DNA from 3 places in the Streptomyces sp. NPDC048111 genome. Region 2 is predicted to be linked to each of the others. Evidence: riboswitches for the same ligand, from Rfam matches in the RefSeq annotation. Region 2 holds a riboswitch; each other region holds the start of a gene.
What was found. Region 2 has a riboswitch for thiamine pyrophosphate ahead of ACGF3I_RS20595 (thiamine ABC transporter substrate binding subunit). Riboswitches for the same ligand answer to the same signal wherever they lie in the genome.
Positions count from the first base shown of each region.

Region 1: it holds a riboswitch for thiamine pyrophosphate, as region 2 does, so the genes downstream of both, thiO (glycine oxidase ThiO) here and ACGF3I_RS20595 (thiamine ABC transporter substrate binding subunit) in region 2, are expected to answer to the same signal.
Region 3: it holds a riboswitch for thiamine pyrophosphate, as region 2 does, so the genes downstream of both, thiC (phosphomethylpyrimidine synthase ThiC) here and ACGF3I_RS20595 (thiamine ABC transporter substrate binding subunit) in region 2, are expected to answer to the same signal.

Region 1 is NZ_JBIDBD010000009.1:198,868-204,016, reverse strand. Features, by position in the region: gene thiE (thiamine phosphate synthase) at 1-1, opposite strand, end outside; gene ACGF3I_RS18165 (Rv2175c family DNA-binding protein) at 112-477, opposite strand; gene ACGF3I_RS18160 (NAD(P)/FAD-dependent oxidoreductase) at 1,172-2,395, opposite strand; TPP riboswitch at 2,504-2,616, shown strand; gene thiO (glycine oxidase ThiO) at 2,614-3,795, shown strand; gene thiS (sulfur carrier protein ThiS) at 3,792-3,992, shown strand; gene ACGF3I_RS18145 (thiazole synthase) at 3,996-4,790, shown strand; gene pknB (Stk1 family PASTA domain-containing Ser/Thr kinase) at 4,912-5,149, shown strand, end outside.
Region 2 is NZ_JBIDBD010000012.1:93,151-98,299, reverse strand. Features, by position in the region: gene ACGF3I_RS20600 (ABC transporter permease) at 1-1,003, opposite strand, end outside; gene ACGF3I_RS20595 (thiamine ABC transporter substrate binding subunit) at 1,081-2,181, opposite strand; TPP riboswitch at 2,264-2,382, opposite strand; gene rlmN (23S rRNA (adenine(2503)-C(2))-methyltransferase RlmN) at 2,537-3,649, opposite strand; gene ACGF3I_RS20585 (phosphatidate cytidylyltransferase) at 3,820-4,932, opposite strand; gene frr (ribosome recycling factor) at 4,932-5,149, opposite strand, start outside.
Region 3 is NZ_JBIDBD010000005.1:170,961-176,109, forward strand. Features, by position in the region: gene ACGF3I_RS12410 (hypothetical protein) at 18-860, shown strand; gene thiC (phosphomethylpyrimidine synthase ThiC) at 930-2,705, opposite strand; TPP riboswitch at 2,698-2,832, opposite strand; gene ACGF3I_RS12420 (YibE/F family protein) at 2,904-4,295, shown strand; gene ACGF3I_RS12425 (SsgA family sporulation/cell division regulator) at 4,300-4,734, opposite strand; gene ACGF3I_RS12430 (IclR family transcriptional regulator) at 4,837-5,149, opposite strand, start outside.

The sequences.
Region 1 (5,149 bases), on a different contig from region 2:
TGGGAGTCCCCCGTTTTGATCGTCGTCGGCCGGGCCGCGCGGGTGTACGGGCCGGGTGGACCGGACCGTACACCCGTGCTCACGCGGCGCCGACGGGCGGGCTCGTCCCGGTCAGAGGGCGAGCGCCTGGGCGCGGCGCTTCACCTCCGTGCCGCGGTTCTCGGCGAGCGCCTGCGCGGGGGTGCCGGGCAGGCTCGGGTCCGGGGTGAAGAGCCACTCCAGCATCTCCTCGTCGGAGAAGCCGTCGTCGCGCAGGAGCGTGAGCGTTCCCACCAGGCCCTTGACCACCTTGTCGGTGTCGATGAAGGGGGCCGGCACCTGCAGTGCCCTGTTCTCTCCGCGGCGTACGGCGATGAGCTGGCCCTCCTTGACCAGCTGCCGTACCCGGGTCACCTCCACGTCCAGCATCTCCGCGATGTCGGGGAGGTGGAGCCAGGCGGGGACGAGGGCATCGATCTTTGCGTCAATCTCGGTCACGCTCCAAGCGTGCCACCTCCCGGGGGCACCCGGTACCGGGGCACCCCCTCGGGGGGCCTCCACCCCCGGCCCCCTGGGCTCCGCCCCGGCCCCGCTTAGGCTCGCCCCCGGCCCCGCTGGGTTCCGCCCCGACCCCGCTGAGGCTCGACCCCGGCCCCGCTCGGACCCACCCCCGGGCCCGCTGGGGCTTTGCCCCCCTGCTCCCCCCTCGGGGGCGCTGCCCCCGGGCCCCCGCTCCTCAAGCGCCGGAGGGGCTGGCTTCGGCTGCGGACCGTGCGGGGCTGGTCGCGCAGTTCCCCGCGCCCCTGTAGGGCACCCCGCACCCCACCTGGCGCCCCTCCGCGGCAAACCCGCACGCCCGGCGCGGTCCGGCACCGATCCCGCCAGGGGCGCGGGGAACTGCGCGAGAAGCGACCACGGCCCGCACACGAAGACGGGGTTGAGGGGCGCGGGGAACTGCGCAAACCCAGGGCCCGCCCAACCCCGCCAGGGGCGCGAGGAACTGCGCAAGGCAGGCCAGATACGGCATGCGGGCCAGCACCGATCCCGCCAGGGGCGCGGGGAACTGCGCGAGAAGCGAGCACGGCCCGCACACGAAGGCGGGGGCGAGGGGCGCGGGGCAGGGCCCCGGGGGGCGGGCTCTGCCTGCGCCCCGCACGGAAAGCCCCCGCACAACCCGCCCCCCGCCCAGGGGCTACCCCAGCGAAGCCGACTTCAGCGGGATCGTGGGGTCCGCCACCTTCGCCGGGTCCAGGGGGGTCGCGGATTCGATCAGTTTGCGGGCCTGGGCCAGGTCGCGGGGGCGGCCCACCGTCAGGACCGCCACGAGGGCGCCGTCGCGGAGCCAGCACACCGACCAGGGGGTCGCCGACGGGTCGCCGCGGTGGATCAGCTCGTCGGTGTCGGCGTGGTGGCCCGCGTACTGCACGAAGCGGCCGAACTGCTCGGACCAGAAGTACGGGACCGGGTCGTAGTCGGTGGGCTGCTCCCCGACGATGTCCGCCGCGACCGTGCGCGGGCCCTGGAGGGCGTTGTCCCAGTGGTGGACCAGCAGGCGCTCGCCGAAGCGGGCCGAGGGGAACGAGACGCAGTCACCGACCGCGTACACGCCGGGCAGCGAGGTGCGCAGCCGGGCGTCCGCGGTGATCGCGCCCTCGGGGCCGAGGGCGATGCCGGAGCCGGCCAGCCAGCCGGTGGCCGGCCGCGCGCCGATGCCGATGATCACCGCGTCGGCGGGCAGCCGGCGGCCGTCGGCGAGCAGCACCTGGCCCGGCTCCACGGCCCGGACCCGGGCGCCGGTGATCAGTTCCGCACCGGACTCGGCGTACCAGGTGGCCATGGGGGCCGCGACCTCGGCGGGCAGCACCCCGGCGAGGGGCCGGGCGGCGGCCTCCACGACGGTGACCTCGCAGCCCGCGTCGCGCGCGGCCGTGGCGAACTCCGCGCCGATCCACCCGGCGCCCACCACCACGATCCGGTGCCGCTGGTCGAGGACCGGGCGCAGGCGCCGCGCGTCGTCCAGGGTGCGCAGGAGGTGCACCCCCGGCACTCCCCCGCTGCCGGGCAGCGTGAGCGGTTCGGCGCCGGTGGCGATGACCAGGGTGTCGTAGCCGATCTCGCCCGCCCCGGTCACCACCCGGCGCTCGGCGGCCCGCACCGCGGTGACTTCGAGGCCCAGGCGCAGGTCCACGCCGAGCGCGTCGAAGTCCACTTCGAAGGCCGAGCCCTCGGCCTTGCCGAGGAGGACGGCCTTGGACAGCGGGGGCCGGTCGTAGGGCTGGTGGGGTTCGGCGCCGATGAGGGTGATGGCTCCGGTGAAGCCCTGTTCGCGCAGGGCCACCGCGGTCTGCACCCCGGCCATGCCCGCGCCGACGACCACCACGTGCCGCGCTTCGGATTGCGTCTGCTGTTCGCTCACCCGATCACCATAAGCAGCTGACTATGCGTCAGGTAGGGGGCCCGGGTGCCCCGGGCGCGCGGACGGTCCCTTACTGCGCCCCGGGGGCTCGGGCTATGGTGGCAGGCGTAAAGCACTCGCGGGAGCCCGGACGCACCGGGCTGAGAGGGAGGCTGGGCGGCCTCCGACCGTACGAACCTGATCCGGGTCATGCCGGCGAAGGGAGGGGCTGGACGCCCATGCGTTCTTCACACCACGGGTCCGGGAACGGGTCCGACGTCCTTGTGGTCGGCGGCGGGATCATCGGGCTCGTCACCGCGTGGCGGGCCGCACAGCACGGCCTCGGGGTCGTGCTGGTCGACCCGGAGCCGGGCGGCGGGGCCGCGCAGGTCGCGGCCGGGATGCTGGCCGCCGTCACCGAACTGCACTACGGCGAGCAGACGCTGCTGGCCCTCAACGTCGAATCCGCCCGCCGCTACCCGGCCTTCGCCGCCGAGCTGAGCGAGGTCACCGGTCTGGACACCGGCTACCGCGCCTGCGGCACCCTGGCCGTGGCGCTCGACTCCGACGACCGCGCCCATCTGCGGGACCTGCACGCGCTCCAGGTCCGCTGCGGCCTGGAGTCCGAGTGGCTCCCGGGCCGCGACTGCCGCCGCCTGGAGCCGATGCTCGCGCCGGGCGTGCGCGGCGGGCTGCGGGTGGACGGGGACCACCAGGTCGATCCCCGGCGCCTGGCCCGGGCCCTGGTCGCCGCCTGCGCCGCGGCCGGGGTGCGCTTCGCGCACGGCTGGGCCGAGCGGCTCACGGTCGTACGGGAACGGGCGACGGGAGTCGTCCTCGCGGACGGCACCGCGCTCACCGCCGACCGGGTCGTGCTCGCCGCGGGCAGCCTCAGCGCCCGGCTCGATGGTGTGCCGCAGGAGCTGCTCCCGCCGGTGCGCCCCGTGAAGGGCCAGGTGCTGCGGCTCACGGTGCCGCCCGCGTACGCGCCCTTCCTGTCCCGGACCGTGCGGGCGGTGGTGCGGGGCAGCGACGTCTATCTCGTACCGCGCGAGAACGGTGAACTCGTCGTCGGCGCCACCAGTGAGGAGCTGGGGTGGGACACCACGGTCACCGCCGGCGGGGTCTACCAACTCCTGCGCGACGCCCATGAGTTGGTGCCCGGCATCACCGAGCTCCCGCTCACCGAGACCCGGGCCGGCCTGCGCCCGGCCTCCCCCGACAACGCGCCCCTGCTCGGCCCGACCGCGCTGCCGGGCCTGCTGCTCGCCACCGGGCACCACCGCAACGGCGTGCTGCTGACCGCCGTGACCGGCGACGTCATGGCGCACGTCCTGACCACCGGCGAACTGCCCGACGAGGCCCGCCCGTTCACCCCCCGCCGCTTCACCTCCGCACCTCGGGAGCTGACGACCGCATGACCATCTCCGTCAACGGCGAGCCCCGCGCGCTCGCCTCCGGGACCACCCTCGACGCCCTCGTCGCCGCCCTCACCCCCGCGCGCTCCGGCATCGCCGCCGCCGTCAACGAGACGGTCGTGCCGCGCGGCGCTTGGCCGACGACCACGCTGGGCGAGGGCGACCGCGTCGAGGTCCTCACCGCCGTGCAGGGGGGCTGAGCCGTGGCCGACGACCTGCTGACCATCGCCGACACCACCTTCGGCTCCCGTCTGATCATGGGCACCGGCGGGGCACCGAGCCTCGACACCCTGGAGCGGGCCCTGGTGGTCTCCGGCACCGAGCTCACCACCGTCGCGATGCGCCGCCTCGATCCGACCGTGCAGGGCTCGGTCCTCTCGGTGCTCGCCCGGCTCGGCATCCGGGTGCTGCCCAACACCGCCGGCTGCTTCACCGCGGGCGAGGCCGTGCTGACGGCCCGGCTCGCCCGCGAGGCGCTGGGCACGCACTGGGTGAAGCTGGAGGTGGTGGCCGACGAGCGCACCCTGCTGCCCGACCCGATAGAGCTCCTGGACGCCGCCGAAGTGCTGGTCGACGACGGTTTCACGGTGCTCCCGTACACCAACGACGACCCGGTCCTCGCGCGGAAGCTGGAGGACGTCGGCTGCGCGGCGATCATGCCGCTCGGCTCCCCCATCGGCTCGGGCCTCGGGATACGCAATCCGCACAACTTCGAGCTGATCGTCGACCGGGCGAACGTGCCGGTCATCCTCGACGCGGGCGCGGGCACGGCGTCGGACGCCGCGCTCGCGATGGAGCTCGGCTGCGCCGCGGTGATGCTCGCCTCCGCGGTCACCCGGGCCCAGGAGCCGACGCTGATGGCGGAGGCGATGCGGCACGCGGTGGAGGCGGGCCGGCTCGCCCACCGCGCGGGCCGCATCCCGCGCCGCCACTTCGCGCGGGCGTCCTCGGCCATGGAGGGCCGGGCCGCGCTCGACCCCGAACGGCCCGCCTTCTAGCACCGGCGGGCCGCCGTGCGGGCGGGGCCGCGCGGGCGTCCTCGTCACAGCTCGGCTTCAGTACGGGCCCAGGGGCGCACGCGGCGTGAAGGGCGTCGCGGGGCGCTCGTAAACTCTCCCCGTGGATACGACCCTTCATGACCCCCTGGTCGGGCAGGTGCTCGACGGCCGCTACCGCGTCGACGCGCGCATCGCCGTCGGCGGTATGGCCACGGTCTACCGGGCCGTCGACACCCGTCTCGACCGCGTGCTCGCCCTCAAGGTGATGCATCCGGGCCTCGCCGCCGACGCCACCTTCGTGGAGCGCTTCATCCGCGAGGCCAAGTCGGTCGCCCGGCTCGCGCACCCCAATGTGGTCG
Region 2 (5,149 bases):
AGTTGCCGATGGCCTCGATGGGCGGCACCAGGAAGCTGCCGTTGTCCCCGGCGTCCTGGAGGGCGCGGTAGTAGCCGAGCCCGTAGCCGTCGGGGGTGTCGAGGGAGCGCTGGACCAGGACGCCGAGGGGCAGCAGGATCAGCACCGCGACGACGGCGAGGACCGAGCCGAGCAGGGTGCGCTGCGCCGCGGTGCGCGGGCGGTGCGCGGTGTGCGCCGGGTCGACGAGCTTGAGGGCGCTCTCGCGGCGGCGCACCGTCCGGGCGTGCACGGCGAGGATCGCGCCGACCGCGGCGAACTGCACCATCGTCAGGACGGCGGCGGTCGGCAGGTCGAGGAGTTCGGCGGTCTGGCGGTAGACCTCGACCTCCAGGGTGGAGAACGCGGGGCCGCCGAGGATCTGGACGACGCCGAAGGAGGTGAAGGTGAAGAGGAAGACCATGAGGGCGGCGGCGGCGACCGCGGGGCCGAGCGCGGGCAGCGTCACCCGGCGCCAGGCGGCGAGGCGGGAGGCGCCGAGGACGCGGGCGGCCTCCTCCTGGCGCGGGTCGAGCTGGGACCACAGGCCGCCGACGGTGCGCACCACCACGGCGTAGTTGAAGAAGACGTGCGCGAGCAGGATCGCCCACACCGTGGTGTCCAGGCGTACGCCCCACAGCTGGTCGAGCAGTCCGCCGCGGCCGAGCAGCGCGAGGAAGGCGGTGCCGACGACAACGGTCGGCAGCACGAACGGCACGGTGACCACGGCCCGCAGGAGCTGCTTGCCGGGAAAGTCCAGGCGGGCGAAGACATAGGCGCCGGGCAGCGCGAGGGCCAGGGTGAGCCCCGTGGAGGCGAGCGCCTGCCAGGTGGTGAACCACAGGACGTGCCCGATGTCCGGGTCGGTGAGCACCTCGCCGACGCGGCCGAACTGCCAGGCGCCGTCCGCCTTCAGCCCGCGGCCGACGATGGCGGCCACGGGCCAGGCGAAGAACACGGCGAAGAAGGCGAGCGGCAGGGCCATCAGGCCGAGCCGCACCGCGGTCGCCCGCGGCGCGCGGCGCCGTCCGCCGCCCGCCCGCTCCTCCTGTGCGGGGCGCTCTACTTCAGGACGAGCGAGGACCACGTCTTGACCCACTGGTCGCGGTTCTTGGCGATCGTGTCGGGGGCCACGGTCGACGATTCGGTGACCTTGGCGCCGAACTTGGTGAACTCGGCGGGCACCGCCGCGTCCTTGGCGACCGGGTCGACGAACATCTGGAGCGGCATGTCCTCCTGGAACTTCTTGGAGATCAGGAAGTCGAGGAGCGCCTTGCCGCCGGCCTCGTTCTTCGCGCCGTCGAGCAGGCCCGCGAACTCGGTCTGGCGGAAGCACGTGCCGGTGGCGACGCCGGTGGGGGCCTCGGCCGGCTTGGGGTCGGCGTAGATGACCTCGGCGGGCGGGCTGGAGGCGTAGGAGACGACCAGCGGGCGGTCGCCCTTGGCCTTCCTGCCGCCGGCCGAGCCGGAGAAGTCGGTGTTGTAGGCCTGCTCCCAGCCGTCGACGACCTTGAGACCGTTGGCCTTCAGCTTCTTCCAGTAGTCCTGCCAGCCGTCGTCGCCGTACTGGGCGATGGAGCCGAGCAGGAAGCCGAGGCCGGGCGAGGAGGTGGCCACGTTCTCCGTGACGAGCAGGTCCTTGTACTCGGGCTTGATCAGGTCGGCGAAGGACTGCGGGGGGCTGAGCTTCTTGTCCGCGAAGTACTTCTTGTCGTAGTTGACGCAGATGTCGCCGGTGTCGACGGGCGTGACGCGGTGCTTGGCCCGGTCGAGCTGGTCCGCGGCGGGCACCCGGTCCAGGCCCTTGGCCTCGTACGGCGTGAAGATCCCGTGGTCCAGGGCGCGCGAGAGCAGCGTGTTGTCGACGCCGAAGAAGACGTCGCCGCGCGGGGAGCCCTTGGTGAGGATCTCCTGGTTGAGGGCGGCGCCGGCGTCCCCGCTCTTGAGGACCTTGACGGTGTAGCCGGTCTCGGCGGTGAACGCCTTGAGCACCGGGTCGGAGGCGTTGAACGAGTCGTGGCTGACCAGCGTCACGGTCTTGCTGCCGGAGCCGTCGCCGGCGTTGGAGGTCTTCTTGCCGTCCGAGCCGCCGCACGCCGCGAGGGTGGTGACGCCGAGGGCGGCGGCGAGCGCGCCGGCCGCGAGCCTCTTGGTACTGCGCATTTCTTCATTCCTCCTGGAGATGACCAGGAAGAGACGCGGCCCTGCCCGCACGGTTCGAGACCGTGCGGGCAGGGCGCAACAGCTTGAGTAATCGCCGAACTTCCTACCCCGCATGACCGGGGCAAGGTTCAGAGGGTCTGCGGTCCGTGTCCCTTGCGGGCACCGCACTCTCAGCGCTGTGGCGCTCCCCTGTCGGAATATGCAGATGTTTCCAGCCAGGTTACACGGGGCCCCTGACATGGCCCCGACGGTTTCGCCGTTCGGGACGGGGCCGCCGCGCGGGGCCGGGGCCACCTGCCGCGGCCACCCGTCGCGGCCACCCGTCGCGGCCGGGTGCGCGGCCCGGCGTCGCCGGCTATCGCTCGGAGGCGGCGAGCTGCCCGCAGGCCCCGTCGATCTCCTGGCCGCGGGTGTCGCGGACCGTGACCGGCACGCCGTGGGCCGCGATGGCCTCGACGAACGCCTTCTCGTCCTCGGGGCGCGAGGCGGTCCACTGGGAGCCGGGCGTCGGGTTCAGCGGGATGAGGTTGACGTGCACCCGCTTGCCCTTGAGGAGCCGGCCGAGCAGGTCGCCGCGCCAGGCCTGGTCGTTGATGTCGCGGATCAGGGCGTACTCGATGGAGATGCGGCGCCCGGACTTCTCGGCGTACTCCCATGCCGCGTCGAGGACCTCGCGGACCTTCCAGCGGGTGTTGACGGGGACGAGGGTGTCGCGCAGTTCGTCGTCCGGGGCGTGCAGGCTGACCGCGAGACGGCACTTGAAGCCCTCGTCGGCGAAGCGGTGCATGGCGGGGACCAGGCCCACGGTGGAGACGGTGATGCCGCGCTGGGACAGGCCGAGGCCGTCGGGCTCGGGGTCGGTGAGGCGGCGGATCGCGCCGACGACGCGCTTGTAGTTGGCGAGCGGCTCGCCCATGCCCATGAAGACGATGTTGGACAGCCGCGCCGGGCCGCCCGGCACCTCGCCGTCGCGCAGCGCCCGCATGCCGTCGACGATCTGGTGCACGATCTCGGCAGTCGACAGGTTGCGGTCGAGGCCCGCCTGGCCGGTGGCGCAGAACGGGCAGTTCATGCCGCAGCCGGCCTGCGAGGAGATGCACATGGTGACCCGGTCCGGGTAGCGCATCAGGACGGACTCGACGAGCGTGCCGTCGTGCAGCTTCCACAGCGTCTTGCGAGTGGTGTCGTCGTCGCAGGAGATGTGGCGCACGACGGACATCAGGTCCGGCAGCAGCTCCTCCTGGAGCCGGCCGCGCGCGGCGAGCGGGATGTCGGTCCACTGCGCCGGGTCGTGGGCGTAGCGCGCGAAATAGTGCTGGGAGAGCTGCTTGGCACGGAACGGCTTCTCGCCGATCGCGGCGACGGCCTCCTTGCGCTCGGCGGGCGAGAGGTCGGCGAGGTGGCGCGGCGGCTTCTTGGCTCCGCGAGGGGCGACGAAGGTGAGTTCTCCCGGAACGGGGCGTGCCATGAGCGGTATCTCCTCAGTACGACGAGGCCGGGCGATCCCCCGCTGGCGCGGGGCAGGCGACGATACGGTGCCGAAGCCAGGAGACCTCACAGGATCACCCCGCAGTCGCGGGGCCGAAAAGGGCGCGTCGCTCGCGAGCGACGCGCCCTTCCAGGGTAACCGGCGTGCGGTCAAGCCGTGCCGACGAAGACGGCGAGCAGCAGCCACACCACCGGGGCGGTCGGCAGCAGGGAGTCGAGGCGGTCCATGATGCCGCCGTGCCCGGGCAGCAGGGTGCCCATGTCCTTGATCCCGAGATCCCGCTTGATCATCGACTCGCCGAGGTCGCCGAGGGTGGCGCTCGCGGCGACCGCGAGGCCCAGCAGCAGGCCCTGCCACCAGGTGCCGTCGTCGATCAGGAACTCCATGCACAGCGCGCCCGCCACCATCGCGAACGACACCGCGCCGAACAGGCCCTCGCGGGTCTTGCCCGGGCTGATGCGCGGGGCCAGCTTGTGCTTGCCGAAGCGCCAGCCGATCGCGTACGCGCCGGTGTCGCTGACCACGGTCAGGAGCAGGAAGGTGAGCACCCGCCAGGGGCCGTCGTCCGCGGTGAGCAGCATCGCGACGAACGTGGCGAGGAACGGCACGTAGAACGCGGCGAAGACGCCGGCGGTGACGTCCCGCAGGTAGTTCTCGGGCGGCTCGGTCATCCGCCACACGAGCACCGCGAGCGCGGTCAGCGCCATCGCCACCCACGCGCCCTCGGCGCCGCTGACGTATCCGGCGACGACCATGGCCGCGCCGCCGACGGCGAGCGGCACCAGCGGCGCCTTGATCTGCTTGCGCTCCTGGAGGCGGCTGGTGAGCTCCCAGAGCCCGACCACCACGGCCACCGCGATGACCCCGACGAAGACGGCCTTGACGATGAACAGCGACGCGACGATGACCGCGCCGAGGCCGACGCCGACCCCTATCGCGGACCGCAGATCGCGGCCCGCCTTCTTCTTCTCCGGCTGGGCGGGCACGGGCGGAACGGGCGGAGGGCTTGCCATGGGCTCCTGCGGCGGCTCGTCGCGGAAGTCAGGGCCGCCCGGCAGAGCGGCCCCCAGATGGTGTGGTGCGTCGCGGCCTGCGGCAGCGGTGCCCGGGTCGGGCACCAGCGGCATTTGTTGTGTCCGCGACACGGGCGGGGCGTCATACGCATCGTATGCAGGCCCCGCCGGGAACGCCCCCTGGGAAGGCCCCTCGGGGGTTCCCCAGGAGTCGGGTCTCGGCGGAGCCCCCCAGGAAGAGTCGTTCATCAGACCTCGAGCAGCTCGGCTTCCTTGTGCTTGAGCAACTCGTCGACCTGCGCCACGTACTTGGCGGTGGTGTCGTCGAGCTCCTTCTCCGCACGGCGGACCTCGTCCTCGCCGGACTCCTTGTCCTTGACGAGCTTGTCGAGGGCGTCCTTGGCCTTGCGGCGCACGGCGCGGATCGACACCTTGGAGTCCTCGGCCTTGGTGCGCGCGACCTTGA
Region 3 (5,149 bases), on a different contig from region 2:
CTACGGAGCATCGGGGGATGCACATGAACAGCGCTCCGCACCTGCTCACCGAGGACCGCCCGGAGTTCGAGCGGATCCTCGACGAGGCACTGCGCACCGCGCACGAACGGCCCGGTCTCTCCGGAATCGGCGACCGCCTCAACGCGGTGCAGCTGCGCACCATGGTCCTCGCCGCCGGCACGTTCGTCACCGAGCGGGCGGCCGCCGAGTACGAGCACTACGTCAGGACGCGCCAAGAGCTGCGCGAGCACACCGACTCCGCCGCGAACGACCCCGCGTCCACCCACGACAGCAGTCCGCTCGAACCCTCCGGGGCCGGGGTGGGCGTCGTGGTCACCGTCCTGGCACCGGTGCTCGCGGGCACCGCCGCCGCGATATTCCTGCTGGTCGGCTACATCCTGAAGATGCTCAAACCGCAGCCCGCCTTCGCCGACACCATGCTGACGGCCGGCTGGTTCTTCGGCGCCCTGACCGCCGCCGCGATCCTGGCCGCCGCCGTCGGGCTGCTCATCACCGCGGTGCGCAACGGCGCCACGCAGGTGGTCGCCCTGGACGAGAACAGTGAGGCGGACGCCCCCGACGAGCGCACCCAGGAACTGGCCCGCGCCCGCGAGGCCTGGCGCCACGCCCTGGTGGAACGGGGCATCTACCCTTTCCTGCGCGACGCGCTCGCCGACCCGAGCATCGACCCCGGGGCCCCCGCGCAGCGCCGTCCCCTGGGCCGCATACCCACCCTCGGATACGACCGCCCGGGCTTCGACAGCCCTGACGAGGGCGCCTCCCCCAGCCGCCACGCGGGCTTCACCAGCCCGGACTTCACGAGCCCCGACTTCGGCGGCCCCGAGCACCAGCCGGACTGAACCGGGGGCCCGGCCGGCACCGACCCCGGGAGCCGGCCGCTCCCGGGGCAGCGCGAAGGCCGCACGGACTCAGTCGGCGATCGGCAGATAGACCCGGTTGCCCGCGTCCGCGAACTCCTTGGACTTCTCCGCCATTCCGGCCGCGATCTCGTCGGACCCCAGGTCGCCGCCGTGCTCGCGGCGGATGTCCTGGGAGATCTTCATCGAGCAGAACTTCGGACCGCACATCGAGCAGAAGTGCGCGGTCTTGGCCGGCTCCGCGGGCAGCGTCTCGTCGTGGAACTCCCGGGCGGTGACCGGGTCGAGGGCCAGGTTGAACTGGTCCTCCCAGCGGAACTCGAACCGGGCGTCCGAGAGCGCGTCGTCCCACTCCTGCGCGCCCGGGTGCCCCTTGGCCAGGTCCGCCGCGTGCGCGGCGATCTTGTACGTGATGACGCCGGTCTTCACGTCGTCACGGTTGGGCAGGCCGAGGTGCTCCTTGGGCGTGACGTAGCAGAGCATCGCGGTGCCCCACCAGGCGATCATCGCCGCGCCGATGCCGGAGGTGATGTGGTCGTAGGCGGGCGCCACATCGGTGGTCAGCGGCCCCAGGGTGTAGAACGGGGCCTCTTCGCAGATCTCCTGCTGGAGGTCGATGTTCTCCTTGATCTTGTGCATCGGGACGTGTCCCGGGCCCTCGATCATCGTCTGTACGTTGTGACGCTTGGCGATCGTGTTGAGTTCCCCGAGCGTGCGGAGCTCCGCGAACTGCGCCTCGTCATTGGCGTCCGCGATGGAGCCGGGGCGCAGACCGTCGCCGAGCGAGTACGTCACGTCGTACGCCGCGAGGATGTCGCAGAGTTCCTCGAAGTTCTCGTACAGGAACGATTCCTTGTGGTGCGCCAGGCACCAGGCCGCCATGATCGAGCCGCCGCGCGAGACGATGCCGGTCTTGCGGCGGGCGGTCAGCGGCACGTAGCGCAGCAGCACGCCGGCGTGGACCGTCATGTAGTCGACGCCCTGCTCGGCCTGCTCGATGACGGTGTCCTTGTAGATCTCCCAGGTCAGGTCCTCGGCACGGCCGTCGACCTTCTCCAGGGCCTGGTACAGCGGCACCGTGCCGATCGGGACGGGGGAGTTGCGCAGCACCCACTCGCGCGTGGTGTGGATGTTGCGGCCGGTGGAGAGGTCCATGACGGTGTCCGCGCCCCACTGCGTGGCCCACGTCATCTTGTCGACCTCCTCCTCGATGGAGGAAGTGACCGCCGAGTTGCCGATGTTGGCGTTGACCTTCACCAGGAACCGCTTGCCGATGATCATCGGTTCGATCTCGGGGTGGTTGATGTTGGCGGGCAGCACCGCGCGGCCCGCCGCGATCTCCTCCCGGACGACCTCGGGGGAGACGTTCTCGCGGATCGCGACGTACTCCATCTCCGGGGTGATCTCGCCGCGCCGGGCGTAGGCGAGCTGGGTCACCGCCTGGCCGCCCCGGCCCCGGCGGGGCTGGCGCGGGCGGCCGGGGAAGACCGCGTCGAGGTTCTTGAGGCCGCCGCGCGGCGAGGTGTGCTTGATGCCGTCGTCCTCGGGCCGGACCGGGCGCCCGGCGTACTCCTCGGTGTCGCCGCGCCCGATGATCCAGTTCTCCCGGAGCGGGGCGAGCCCGCGGCGGACGTCGGTCTCGACGGTCGGATCGGTGTACGGGCCCGAGGTGTCGTACAGCGTGACGGCCTTGCCGTTGGTGAGGTGCACCTGGCGCACCGGCACCTTGAGGTCGGGGCGCGAACCCTCCACGTACCCCTTGTGCCAGCCGATGGACTTCCCGCTCTCCGTGCTGGAGGCAGGCGTGCGTGCGTCCTGAATGGTCATGAGACCTACTCCCTACGCCGGCATTACCCGGTAACAGGTTCGGCGGTCGGCGCAGCCGTTTCCGTACGGTTCGTACGGTGTTCAGCGCCCTCTCAGCCCGGTGCTCCGAGCTCCCGCGTGTGCAAAGGTGTCACCACGCTAGCGTCCTCACTGGCGCGCTGAACAGAGGGCCCCCGGTGTTCTTGCGATGATCGGTCGGTGACCTCACCAGAACCGCGCCCTGCGCACCAGCACGGCGGACACGGCCACGGACACGGCCACTCGCACGCCCACGGGCCCGCCGCCCCGGTGTCCAAGCACCTGCGGAAGGTCATCGCCGCGGTGCTGATCCCCTTCTCCGCAGCGGTCCTTGTGGGGCTCGTGGTGCTCTGGCCGGGCGGCGCGCCGCCGCACCAGCGCACCGGCGTCGGCTTCGACCGCCAGACCCAGCAGGCCGAGGTCACCGCCGTGGACAAGGTCGACTGCGCGTCGGTCCATGCCGCGCAGACCCCGTCCAACGGCGACACCTCCACCGCCGAGAGCCGGCGCGACCGGGACGCCGCCCCGCGCAGGATCTGCGAGAAGGCCACGGTCAAGGTGACGTCGGGCCCCGAGGAGGGGCGCACCTTCACCGAGATCGTCCAGCCGGACGCGCCGCGCCAACTCCACACGGGCCAGGGCGTGATCGTCTCCTACGCCCCCGACGCACCCCGGGACCTGCAGTACTCGGTGTCCGATGTGAACCGGCGGTTCCCGATGGCGCTGCTCGCCGGGATCTTCGCGCTCGCGGTGGTGGTCGTCGGGCGGCTGCGCGGGGTGATGGCCCTGGTCGCGCTCGTGATCTCGTTCGCCGTGCTGACCCTGTTCATCCTTCCGGCGGTGTTGCAGGGCTCCAACCCGCTGCTGGTAGCGGTGGTCGGGGCGAGCGCCATCATGCTGATCGCGCTCTACCTGTGCCACGGCCTGTCCGCGCGCACCTCCGTCGCGGTGCTCGGCACGCTCGTCTCGCTGATGCTGATCGGGCTGCTCGGCTCGCTGTTCATCGGCTGGGCCTCCCTCACCGGCAACACCGACGACAACACCGGCCTGATCCACGGCCTCTACCCGAACATCGACATGTCCGGCCTTTTGCTGGCCGGCGTCATCATCGGCTCCCTGGGCGTACTGGACGACGTGACGGTCACCCAGACGTCGGCGGTCTGGGAGCTGCACGAGGCGAACCCCACGATGGGCCCGCGCGGCTTGTACCGGGCAGGTATCCGGATCGGCCGCGACCACATCGCGTCCGTGGTGAACACCCTGGTGCTCGCCTACGCGGGCGCCGCGCTGCCCCTGCTGCTGCTGTTCTCGATCGCGCAGAGCAGCGTGGGCACCGTGGCCAACAGCGAGCTGGTCGCCGAGGAGATCGTGCGGACACTGGTCGGCTCGATCGGCCTGGTGGCCTCGGTACCGCTGACCACGGCGCTGGCGGCCCTGGTGGTCTCCGCCGACCGGCCCGCCGGCCGTACCGGCGCCCGCCCGGCGGGCCGACCCGGCGCCCCGTCCGCGGACCGCCCGGTTCCGCGTCCGGCGGGTGCGCGCTCCGGTGGCGGTCACCGACGCCGCAAGTAGCGGCTCAGCCGGCGTTCTCCTCGGCCAGGATGCGGCCGAGCGCGTCCTCCAGGTGCTCGTCGAAGTCGCCCAGCGTCCACTCCTGCCCGAGCGGGACGAGCTTGTCGGTGCGGTCGAGGAACGCCACCAGGGGCGCGGCGCCGGCCCGGAACAGGGCGGCGTCGGCGCCGACGCGGAGCCTGATGTGCACATCGCTCAGCAGGTCGGGTTCGGCGGGCTCGATCCGCACGTCGCCGTCCCCGATCGGCTTGTTGAGCCCGTCGAGGAGCAGTTCACGCCCGAAGGCCCAGGTGACCGGCGCGTCGCCGGGGAGGTGGAAGGTCATGCGCACCGCGTAGGGATCCGTGGCCTCGTATGCCAGCTCCACCGGGATCCGGAAGGAGAGCTCCTCGGACACGAGGAAACTCATCATCACTTCTGCCTGAACCGAATCACGCATCGCACGTACCCCGCTCTAGCCGGAACTGGCCAGGAATCATCCCCCATGGCCCTCTTGACGCCATCGTGGTGGAACGGCTAGCAGATCACAAGGAGTGATATTTCAGATACTGATAGAGAAGGCCAGGGAGCCGAGCAGACCGCCCATTTCCGCCCGCAGTCGCTCAATGGCCGGAATCAGTCGTTCTTGCTGGTGAAGGGGTACGGAAATGGCCAGCGCGGCAGGGTCGGAACCGGCCTCGACGGGGATCGCGGCACAGACGGAACCGAGGACGTATTCCTGTCGTTCGACCGCGAGTCGGCTACGTTCCGTAGCCGCGAGCCGCTCCACGAGGGCTCGGCGGTCCCGCACGGTGTACGGCGTGATGGCTGCGACCGGGTGCCGGTCCAGATGATCCTCGCGGGAGCGCTCGTCG